2 regions of the Dryocola baronae genome follow, and region 2 is predicted to be linked to the other one. Evidence: predicted binding sites of a transcription regulator. Region 2 holds the regulator's gene; the other holds the start of a gene.

Region 1 (5,196 bases), 1.2 Mb from region 2:
GCAAGGGCTTCCGCGCGGAATACAGCCCGGCCTTCTTCGGCGAAACGCTGTTTGAAGAGCTGCGCCGCATCAAGGCCGCGTTCGATCCGGATAACCGGCTCAACCCCGGTAAAATCTGTCCGCCGCTGGGCGTAGACGACCCGATGATGCAGGTGGATGCGGTAAAACGCGGCACCTTCGACAGGCAGATCCCCATCGCGGTTCGTACCTCCTGGCGCGGCGCGATGGAGTGCAACGGCAACGGCCTGTGCTTTAACTTTGACGTCAAAAGCCCGATGTGCCCGTCGATGAAAATCACCAGCAACCGCATCCATTCTCCGAAAGGACGAGCGACCTTAACGCGGGAATGGCTGCGCCTGCTGGCTGACCGTGGCGTTGACCCGGACGCGCTGGAGAAACAGCTGCCGGAACGGCGCGCCAGCCTGCGCCAGCTTATCGAACGCACGCGCAATACCTGGCACGCCCGCAAGGGCGAGTATGACTTCTCGCACGAGGTCAAAGAGGCGATGTCCGGCTGCCTCGCCTGCAAAGCCTGTTCAACGCAGTGCCCGATTAAAATCGACGTGCCGGAATTCCGGTCGCGCTTCCTCCAGCTTTATCACACCCGCTATCTGCGCCCGATGCGGGATCACCTGGTTGCGACGGTGGAAAGCTACGCGCCGCTGATGGCGCGCGCGCCGAAGACGTTCAACTTCTTTATGAGTCAGCCGTGGGTGCGTAACCTGTCGCAAAAGCGTATCGGCATGGTCGACCTGCCAATGCTTTCCACGCCGACGCTTCAGCAGCAGCTCGTCGGGCATCGCTCGGCTAACGCGACGCTTGAACAGCTTGAGGGCTACAGCCCCGAGCAGCGGGCAAAAACCGTGCTGGTGGTGCAGGACCCGTTCACCAGCTATTACGACGCGCAGGTGGTGGCCGATTTTGTCCGCCTTGTGGAGAAGCTGGGCTTCGATCCGGTCGTGCTGCCGTTTTCCCCGAACGGCAAAGCGCAGCATATTAAGGGTTTCCTGCAAAAGTTTGCCCGCACGGCGCGCAAAACCTCCGACTTCCTCAACCGCATCGCGCAGCTGGGCATGCCGATGGTGGGCGTCGACCCGGCTTTGGTGCTCTGCTACCGCGATGAATATAAGCAAACGCTGGGCGAGGCGCGGGGGGATTTCCACGTTCAGCTCGTTCACGAGTGGCTGCCCGCCGTACTGGCCAATCGGGAAGCTACCGCCGTCGGCGGTGAGTCCTGGTATCTGTTCGGACACTGTACGGAGGTCACCGCGCTGCCAACCGCGCCGAACCAGTGGGCCGCCATTTTTGCGCGCTTTGGGGCGAAGCTCGAAAACGTCAGCGTCGGCTGCTGCGGCATGGCGGGCACCTACGGGCACGAAGTAAAAAACCACGCCAATTCGCTCGGCATCTACGAGCTGTCATGGCATCAGGCGATGCAGCGCCTGCCGCGCCAGCGCTGCCTTGCGACGGGCTATTCCTGCCGTAGCCAGGTGAAACGCGTTGAGGGCAACGGCGTGCGCCATCCGCTGCAGGCACTGTTGGAGATTATGGGATGATCTGGAAACGAGAAACGACCCTTGAGGCGCTCAATGCGATGAGCGCGGAAAACATGGTCGAGCACCTTGGCATCGTCTTTACCCGGCTGGGCGACGACGAGCTGGAAGCCACCATGCCGGTAGATAAGCGCACCGTGCAGCCGTTTGGCCTGCTGCACGGCGGCGCGTCCGTGGTGCTGGCAGAAACGCTTGGCTCGGTTGCGGGCTACCTGTGTACCGAAGGCGAGCAGCACGTCGTCGGACTTGAGGTGAACGCCAACCATCTGCGCTCGGCCAGAAGCGGCGTGGTGCGCGGCGTCTGCCGGGCGGTGCACGTTGGCCGCCGTCATCAGGTCTGGCAAATCGAAATCAGCGACGATCAGGGACGGCTTTGCTGTACCTCCCGGCTGACGACGGCGGTGGTTTGAATTAGCGGTGGATAGCGCTATTCGCTATCCACCCTACGATCGCTTTTTCGTAGGTCGGATAAGCGTTAACGCCATCCGATAGCTATAGCCACAAAGCCTGATATTAAGGGAAACCTGGGGTTAGTTCCCGCAGGGAGGCCTCACCCCAGGGTCGACCCGGGTATCTCAGTCTCACAGATATCTTGACTCCCCCCCAACTTAACCTCCACCTCTCACATAAATAGATATTCTCTATACATCTTTTACTTTCTATCGCCCACGCCTTAATTAGCCAGCTAAATCCTCTTTATTTCAGCGGGTTAAATAGCTCTTTTCGCCATCTGCAAGAGTTTCTGTAGGGTCTATCCTTAGTAAAGACGTCCAAAAAAGCAGCATTTCGTGAATACCCCTGTTATCAGGATGTTGTATTGATAATAGTTATCATTAACATAGGGGCATCGGCCTTTGGGCGGCAAATTACAAGAGGTGAACTATGGATGTGCAAACAGGTAGCTTCGATCCCAATGAATTCGCCTGGCAGGGACTGACGCTAACCCCTGATGCGGCCGCGCATATTCGCAAGCTTGCTGGCCTACAGCCGGGGTTTCTCGGCGTGCGGCTGGGCATTAAGCAAACCGGATGCGCGGGCTTTGGCTACGTGCTCGATACGGTGAAAGAACCCCAAAAGGATGACCTGCTGTTTGAGCGGGACGGGGCGAAGCTGTGGGTTCCGCTGTCGGCCATGCCGTTTATCGACGGTACCGAAGTCGACTACGTGCGCGAAGGACTAAACGAGATTTTCAAATTCAACAACCCGAAAGCGCAGCACGAATGTGGCTGCGGTGAAAGCTTTGGGGTGTAGGCGGGATTATGTCACGTAATACTGAAACGTCTGACGATGTACAAACCTGGGCGGGCGGCCATCACTACAAAGAAGGCTTCTTCACCCAGCTCAAAACCGACGAAATGGCGCACGGCATCAACGAGGACGTGGTGCGGGCAATTTCTGCGCGCCGCAACGAGCCGGAGTGGATGCTGGAATTCCGCCTGAGCGCCTACCGCGCCTGGCTTGAGATGGAAGAGCCGCACTGGCTTAAGGCCAACTACGAAAAGCTCAACTATCAGGATTACAGCTACTATTCCGCGCCGTCCTGCGGCAGCTGCGACGACAGCTGTGAATCCCAGCCTGGCGCCGTGCAGCAGCCGGGCAGCAACGCTTATCTGACGGGCGAAGTTGAAGACGCCTTTAAGCAGCTCGGCGTACCCGTGCGCGAAGGGTCTGAGGTTGCCGTGGACGCTATTTTTGACTCGGTATCCGTGGCGACCACCTATCGGGAAAAACTCTCCGAGCAGGGCATTATTTTCTGCTCCTTCGGCGAGGCCATCCACGAATTCCCCGAGCTGGTGCAGAAATACCTCGGCACGGTTGTCCCAAGCAACGATAACTTCTTTGCCGCGCTCAACGCTGCTGTCGCCTCCGACGGCACTTTTATCTACGTTCCGAAGGGCGTTCGCTGCCCGATGGAGCTTTCCACCTATTTCCGCATCAATGCCGAGAAAACCGGGCAGTTTGAGCGCACCATTTTGATTGCCGACGAAGGCAGCTACGTAAGCTACATCGAGGGCTGCTCCGCGCCGGTTCGCGACAGCTACCAGCTGCACGCGGCGGTGGTGGAAGTCATCATCCACAAAGACGCTGAGGTGAAGTATTCCACCGTCCAGAACTGGTTCCCCGGCGACGGTAACACCGGCGGCATTCTTAACTTTGTGACCAAGCGCGCCCTGTGCGAAGGGGCAAACAGCAAAATGTCCTGGACGCAGTCGGAAACCGGCTCTGCCATCACCTGGAAATACCCGAGCGTGATCCTGCGCGGCGACAACTCCATCGGCGAATTCTTCTCCGTGGCGCTCACCGCCGGACATCAGCAGGCCGATACCGGCACCAAGATGATCCACATCGGCAAAAACACTAAATCGACGATTATTTCGAAAGGGATCTCCGCCGGGCACAGCCAGAACAGCTATCGCGGGCTTGTGAAAATCATGCCGACGGCGACCAACGCCCGTAACTTCACCCAGTGCGACTCGATGCTAATCGGGCCGGACAGCGGAGCGCACACCTTCCCGTATGTGGAATGTCGCAATAACACCGCTCAGCTGGAGCACGAAGCCACGACCTCGCGCATTGGCGAAGACCAGCTGTTTTATTGCCTGCAACGCGGCATCGCCCAGGACGACGCAATATCGATGATCGTCAACGGATTCTGCAAAGACGTGTTCTCTGAACTGCCGCTCGAATTCGCGGTGGAAGCACAAAAACTATTAGCGATAAGCCTCGAACACAGCGTCGGTTAAGGATTAAGGGAAAAATATGTTAAGCATTAAAGATTTACAGGTTAGCGTTGAGGATAAAGAAATCCTGCGTGGCCTGAGCCTGGAGATAAAACCGGGTGAAGTACACGCCATTATGGGGCCGAACGGCTCGGGTAAAAGCACGCTTTCCGCCACCCTTGCCGGGCGCGAAGACTACGAGGTAACCGGCGGCGAAGTGCACTTCAAGGGCAAAGACCTGCTTGAACTTTCGCCGGAAGAGCGCGCGGGGGAAGGCATTTTTATGGCCTTCCAGTACCCGGTTGAAATCCCCGGCGTCAGCAATCAGTTCTTCCTGCAAACCGCGCTGAACGCGGTGCGCGAGTATCGCGGCCTTGAGGAGCTTGACCGTTTCGACTTCCAGGATCTGATGGAAGAGAAAATCAAGCTGCTGAAGATGCCGGAAGATTTGCTGACCCGTTCGGTGAACGTTGGCTTCTCCGGCGGGGAGAAAAAGCGTAACGACATTCTGCAAATGGCGGTGCTTGAGCCAGAGCTGTGCATCCTTGATGAAACGGATTCCGGTCTGGACATCGATGCCCTGAAAATCGTTGCCGAAGGCGTGAACTCTCTGCGCGATGGCAACCGCTCGTTCGTTATCGTCACGCACTATCAGCGCATTCTCGACTACATCAAGCCGGACTTTGTGCACGTGCTGTATCAGGGGCGGATCGTGAAATCGGGCGATTTCAGCCTGGTGAAACAACTGGAGGAGCAGGGTTATGGCTGGCTTACCGAACAGCAGTAACGGCAACGCCCTGCAGCAGTGGCACCACCTGTTTGAAGCGCAGGGCAGAAGGCGTACCAAAGAGGCCGAAGAGCATATGCAGCAGATGCTGCGCCTGGGCCTGCCAACGCGCAAGCATGAAAACTGGAAGTACACG
Region 2 (5,196 bases):
GCGCCAAACAGGTGTCGCCTTATAAAGCCAGATTAAACTGAATGTTTGCGGCACTGCGGCAGGAATATGTTCATGATACCCTAACCGTACGAATCAAAAAAAAGAACTTTGCCATGAAATTAAACGCTCGCCTGCAAACTGCTCAACAATCGACTAGCAAACCCCCTATCGTCCTCATTCACGGCCTGTTTGGCAGCCTTGATAACCTTGGCGTACTCGCCCGCGATCTCGGTCAGGATCACACTTTGCTGCAAATCGATCTGCGAAATCACGGCCTGTCACCGCGCAGCGACGAGATGAATTATTCAGCAATGGCGCAGGACGTGGTGGAAACGCTTGATGAATATGGTTTTGAGAAAGCAATAATCATCGGGCATTCGATGGGCGGCAAGGTGGCGATGGCGTTAACGGCCATTGCGCCGCAGCGGATCGACAAACTGGTGATGATCGACATCGCGCCCGTTGACTATCAGGTGCGCCGTCACGACGAGATTTTTGCCGCGATTAACGCCGTGAGCGAGGCCGGTGCCAAAACGCGCCAGCAGGCCGCCGTTTTGATGCGCGAGCATATAAAGGAAGAAGGCGTAATCCAGTTCCTGCTAAAGTCCTTTGCCGACGGCGAGTGGAAATTCAACGTGCCGGTACTGTGGCAGCAATACGAAAAGATCGTCGGCTGGCAAACTATTCCGGCCTGGGATCACCCTGCGCTGTTTATCCGCGGCGGCGCATCACCTTATGTCGATGAAACGCACCGGGATGCGCTATTGGAGCAGTTTCCACAGGCCCGTGCTCACGTGGTCGCGGGCGCAGGACACTGGGTTCACGCCGAGAAACCTGAAGCCGTTTTACGCGCCATTCATCGTTTTATTGATGATTCCTCGGCAAACTGATTAAAAACAGACCGACTGGCCGCAAGAAGTGGCTAACGCGTTGGCGCGCCGTACATGCTGATGTATGATGGCGCGCTTAAATGCGACCTGAGCACTCTGCTCGCAGCATCCGAATTTCCTGTCAGTACTCTAATCATGGCAAAAGAACAAACGGACCGTACTACATTAGATCTGTTCGCGGACGAGCGTCGCCCGGGGCGGCCAAAAACCAATCCGCTTACGCGTGACGAGCAGCTGCGCATCAATAAGCGCAACCAGCTCAAACGCGATAAAGTACGCGGCCTGAAACGAGTAGAGCTAAAACTCAACAACGAAGCGGTAGATGCGCTTAATCATCTTGCTGAAGCCAGAAACATCAGCCGCAGCGAACTGATTGAAGAGATGTTGCTAGCGCAGCTAAAACAACACCTCAGCTGATCTTCTGCCTTCCATCCCTAACATTAAGTGAAAAGTGGGCGCGAATTGCGCCGTCATGTTGCAGTCTGTGCACAACGCTATGATAGCTGTTTCCGCACTGTAAGCTGTTCTGCTATGATTGCCCTATCTGTGGGCAACATTCAGCCACCATACCATTAAGTTTCAAGAGGTTATTTTACTCATGGCAATCGTAGGCATTTTCTTCGGCAGCGACACCGGTAACACCGAAAACATCGCAAAAATGATCCAAAAGCAGCTCGGTAAAGACGTGGCTGAAGTGCGCGACATTGCGAAGAGCAGCAAAGAAGACCTGGAAGGCTTCGACATTCTGCTGCTCGGTATCCCGACCTGGTACTACGGCGAAGCGCAGTGCGACTGGGATGACTTCTTCCCTACGCTTGAAGAAGTGGATTTCAACGGCAAACTGGTTGCGCTGTTTGGCTGCGGCGATCAGGAAGATTACGCAGAATATTTCTGTGATGCGCTCGGCACCATCCGCGACATCATCGAACCACGCGGCGCGGCGATTGTCGGCCACTGGCCTACTGCGGGCTACCACTTCGAAGCGTCCAAAGGTTTGGCAGACGACGACCACTTCGTAGGCCTTGCTATCGATGAAGACCGCCAGCCGGAACTGACCGCAGAGCGTGTTGAGAAATGGACAAAGCAGGTTGCTGAAGAGCTGAATCTGGCTGACATCATTAGCGCCTGATGCACTAGGGCGCAAGCAAATCACTTGCGCCTTATTGATAGGTATTATCAATGAAAATAATTGCTACAATTTTGTAACTTTTTTGTCTATCCCTGTACAATATCCCACAGGTCACCTTTGCTAGCCTGCCAGCAAACGGCGACTCCGCCACGATTTTTTAGCTGTGTTATGCTTCATACTTGCAGTTTCTATTTAGACGTGGCTGTACTATACCCACATGAGTTGGGTATATAATGAGACGCATTCACTTAACGCTCAAATGAGTTCGAGCAAAACGTTAAGCAACAGGACAATTTCCGCATGACTGACAACAATACTGCACTTAAGAAAGCCGGCCTGAAAGTCACGCTTCCACGATTAAAAATCCTTGAAGTGTTACAGGAACCGGTAAACCATCATGTCAGTGCGGAAGACTTATACAAGCGTCTGATTGATATGGGTGAAGAGATTGGTCTGGCGACGGTTTACCGCGTACTGAACCAGTTTGATGACGCAGGTATCGTTACCCGTCATAACTTCGAAGGTGGCAAGTCAGTCTTTGAACTGACCCAGCAGCACCATCACGATCACCTGATATGCCTGGACTGCGGCAAGGTTATTGAATTCAGCGATGACTCAATTGAAGCCCGCCAGCGTGAAATCGCCTCCCGTCATGGTATTCGTCTGACCAACCACAGTCTGTACCTTTACGGCCACTGCGCCGAAGGCGACTGCCGCACCGACGAAAACGCTCACGAAATCAGCGAAAAGTAATCCGCATACTGCCTTCCCTTTCGGGGGAAGACAAACAAAAAAACCGGTGATTAACTCACCGGTTTTTTTATGCCCCAAGTAACCTTACTTGTTGTTACTGCGGATCTCCTGCCAGATTTTATCGCACTTGGCTTTCACGGCCTGGTCGTTGCCCGTTTGGGTTGCCTGGATGCAGTTTTGGTAGTCCAGCGTGCGCACCGTCTCTTTCTGTGCAAATTCCTGATGCTTCTTGTCTTTCGCCAGCTCGTTGAGCATATTCTGGCAGCCCTTAACTTTGTCCGGGTTTCCTTCAGCACTGTTGATGCAGGCGCTGTAATCCTGCTTAAGCTGGGAGTCTTCCGGTGCCGTTTGTGGCTGCGCGCATGCCGTTAAGCCTAAAGCCATCGCGGCCATCAATATTACTTTTTTCATGCTCGATATCCTTAAGAAGACCGGGCAACGTAGCGCCCGGCGTCAAATCAGAAGATGGTGAACGGTGCGATAACGATGAACTTGACGTCGCGCTCATCCTGGAAGATGTTGCCGTAACCGCCGCCCCAGCTTGGGATATCGGAATGGTTGTCGTACTGAGTAAAGTGCAGTTTGAACAGCGTACCTTTCGCGCGGCCGTCCTGCACGGTGTACAGGGCGTCAAGACTGTAAGAGGACTCTTTCAGGCGACGGTCTGCATCGTAGTAGCCATCGGTCGTTGGGGTAGAGCTTGGTTTCGCATCCCAGGCATAAACGTAAGATGCGCCTACCGCCCAGCCAGCCAGGTTCCAGTTGCTAAGGTCATACATTGCGCCTGCGAATACCGCTTTTTCGCCGTTGGCGTTGAAGTCGGAGCGGTTATCCCACCACACGTCAAGACGACCGTTGGAGGAGGCGTAGGTTGGGGTCATACGCTGCAGGAAGTAGCCCTGCTGGCCGTCCGCCTTAACCATAGTTCCTTCTAAGCGCAGATCGACCTGGCCGATTTTGTAGCCAAGGGTCAGCGCCTGCAGCCACGCGGTGCCGTCGTAAATATCGTTCACGCCGCCGTTGGAGACTTTGTCCCGCGTACCGTAGAACTGATAGCTGGTGGTCAGAGGGCTGCCAGCGATATCAAACTTGTAGCTTGCTTTAGTGAAGTACTGGTCAATGTAGCCCTGCGCCTGACCGAATGCGGCTTCCAGCACCAGGTCATTTTTAAAGTCGTACTTCGCGCCAACGGAATGCAGGTAATCAACCTTGGTGTTCTTATCGTTCTGATAGAACTTATCCATTTCGAGGTGCCATGGGGATTTATATTCGTTAGTCCACATATAGGAGAAACTTAATGCGCCCGCGTCACCATAATCGAAGTTAGCCCCAGCTTCAGCCCCTTGATAGGTACCCGGCATAAAGCTCCAGTGCGGAGCTAATAAAGTCTGGCCGGTCGGCTGAATGTAGCCTGCGCGAGCCCAAACTGGACCGTATTTAAATTTTGCTGCGGCTTTATAAAGACTAATTCCACTCTTATCCCCGGAATAATCTTCGTCATAGGCTTTGTTTTTTGAAGAGAATGCAATTTCGTTCGGGTGACCGCTGTCGCCGTTCTCCGCCATTTCAATCGCGGTAAATGCCGCAATATCTAAACCGAACATGTCGGCCGCATAGCCAGACTGGAAGTCTAAGTTGGCGTTCCAGGTTGAGTGGGAAAGGTTGGTTTCGTATTTGTTAGTGTTTACATCTTTACGATCGCGCTCACGCTGCCAGTAATAAATACCGCCGGTAAGCGTTGAATCATCAATGAAGCCCGCACCCACTGCCTGTGGAACAACAACAATGCCTGACAGAGCTGTGACACCTGCAATTGCAAGCGCCAGCGCACTACGTTTGCCACTAAACGTACGCATATTGAAATCCTCTTTGACGTATAAATAATCACCCGGTGTTAAAGCACCTGACGGCGAAAAAAATTAAAATGCCTTACGGCCAATAGCGGTCATGAATATTTCCCGCATCACTGCTGTGCTTAAGACTATTTTTCGCGACGCGAATTATCAACGACTTTATCAGAGAGAATTCCCATATTATGACGAAGTGCACATAATCTATGAGTATTTGTAACAATTTGCTTTAGCAGCGTTTTATGCCATTAAATTAAAAATATTGAGCATAATCACGCAAATGAAAGCGCTCTCACGCTGGGTAATGAGAACCTTTCAACTTAGTGGTCAATAGCGGAGGATTATTACCAACGCAACAATGCGGCATTAATTCGCTTTAAAAATGTTCACAAACTTTTAACCAGCTGAACAATAAGCGAAAAAAAACGCCGCGTAAGGCGGCGTTCTTATTATCAGGCGAATGTATTAATCGCCGATTTTTGCCCATGTGTCACGCAGGCCAACGGTGCGGTTGAACACCAGTTTGGTAGCGGTTGCATAGCGGCTGTCGAGGCAGAAATAACCTTCGCGCTCA

The links. Region 2 encodes Fur, which represses iron uptake genes when iron is present. Its sites were predicted from a motif close to ATAATAATGAGAACNACTATCAA; they were not measured.
Region 1: the regulator Fur is predicted to act here: its motif matches at 2,371-2,393, upstream of sufA (Fe-S cluster assembly scaffold SufA).

Annotation. Positions count from the first base shown of each region.
Region 1 covers NZ_JBINNY010000001.1:2,249,114-2,254,309, forward strand. Annotated here, with positions in the region: gene ydiJ (D-2-hydroxyglutarate dehydrogenase YdiJ) at 1-1,556, shown strand, start outside; gene menI (1,4-dihydroxy-2-naphthoyl-CoA hydrolase) at 1,553-1,963, shown strand; gene sufA (Fe-S cluster assembly scaffold SufA) at 2,436-2,804, shown strand; gene sufB (Fe-S cluster assembly protein SufB) at 2,813-4,297, shown strand; gene sufC (Fe-S cluster assembly ATPase SufC) at 4,314-5,060, shown strand; gene sufD (Fe-S cluster assembly protein SufD) at 5,035-5,196, shown strand, end outside.
Region 2 covers NZ_JBINNY010000001.1:3,448,333-3,453,528, forward strand. Annotated here, with positions in the region: gene ybfF (esterase) at 114-890, shown strand; gene ybfE (LexA regulated protein) at 1,026-1,307, shown strand; gene fldA (flavodoxin FldA) at 1,489-2,019, shown strand; gene fur (ferric iron uptake transcriptional regulator) at 2,320-2,772, shown strand; gene chiQ (ChiQ/YbfN family lipoprotein) at 2,857-3,183, opposite strand; gene chiP (chitoporin ChiP) at 3,231-4,628, opposite strand; gene glnS (glutamine--tRNA ligase) at 5,088-5,196, opposite strand, start outside.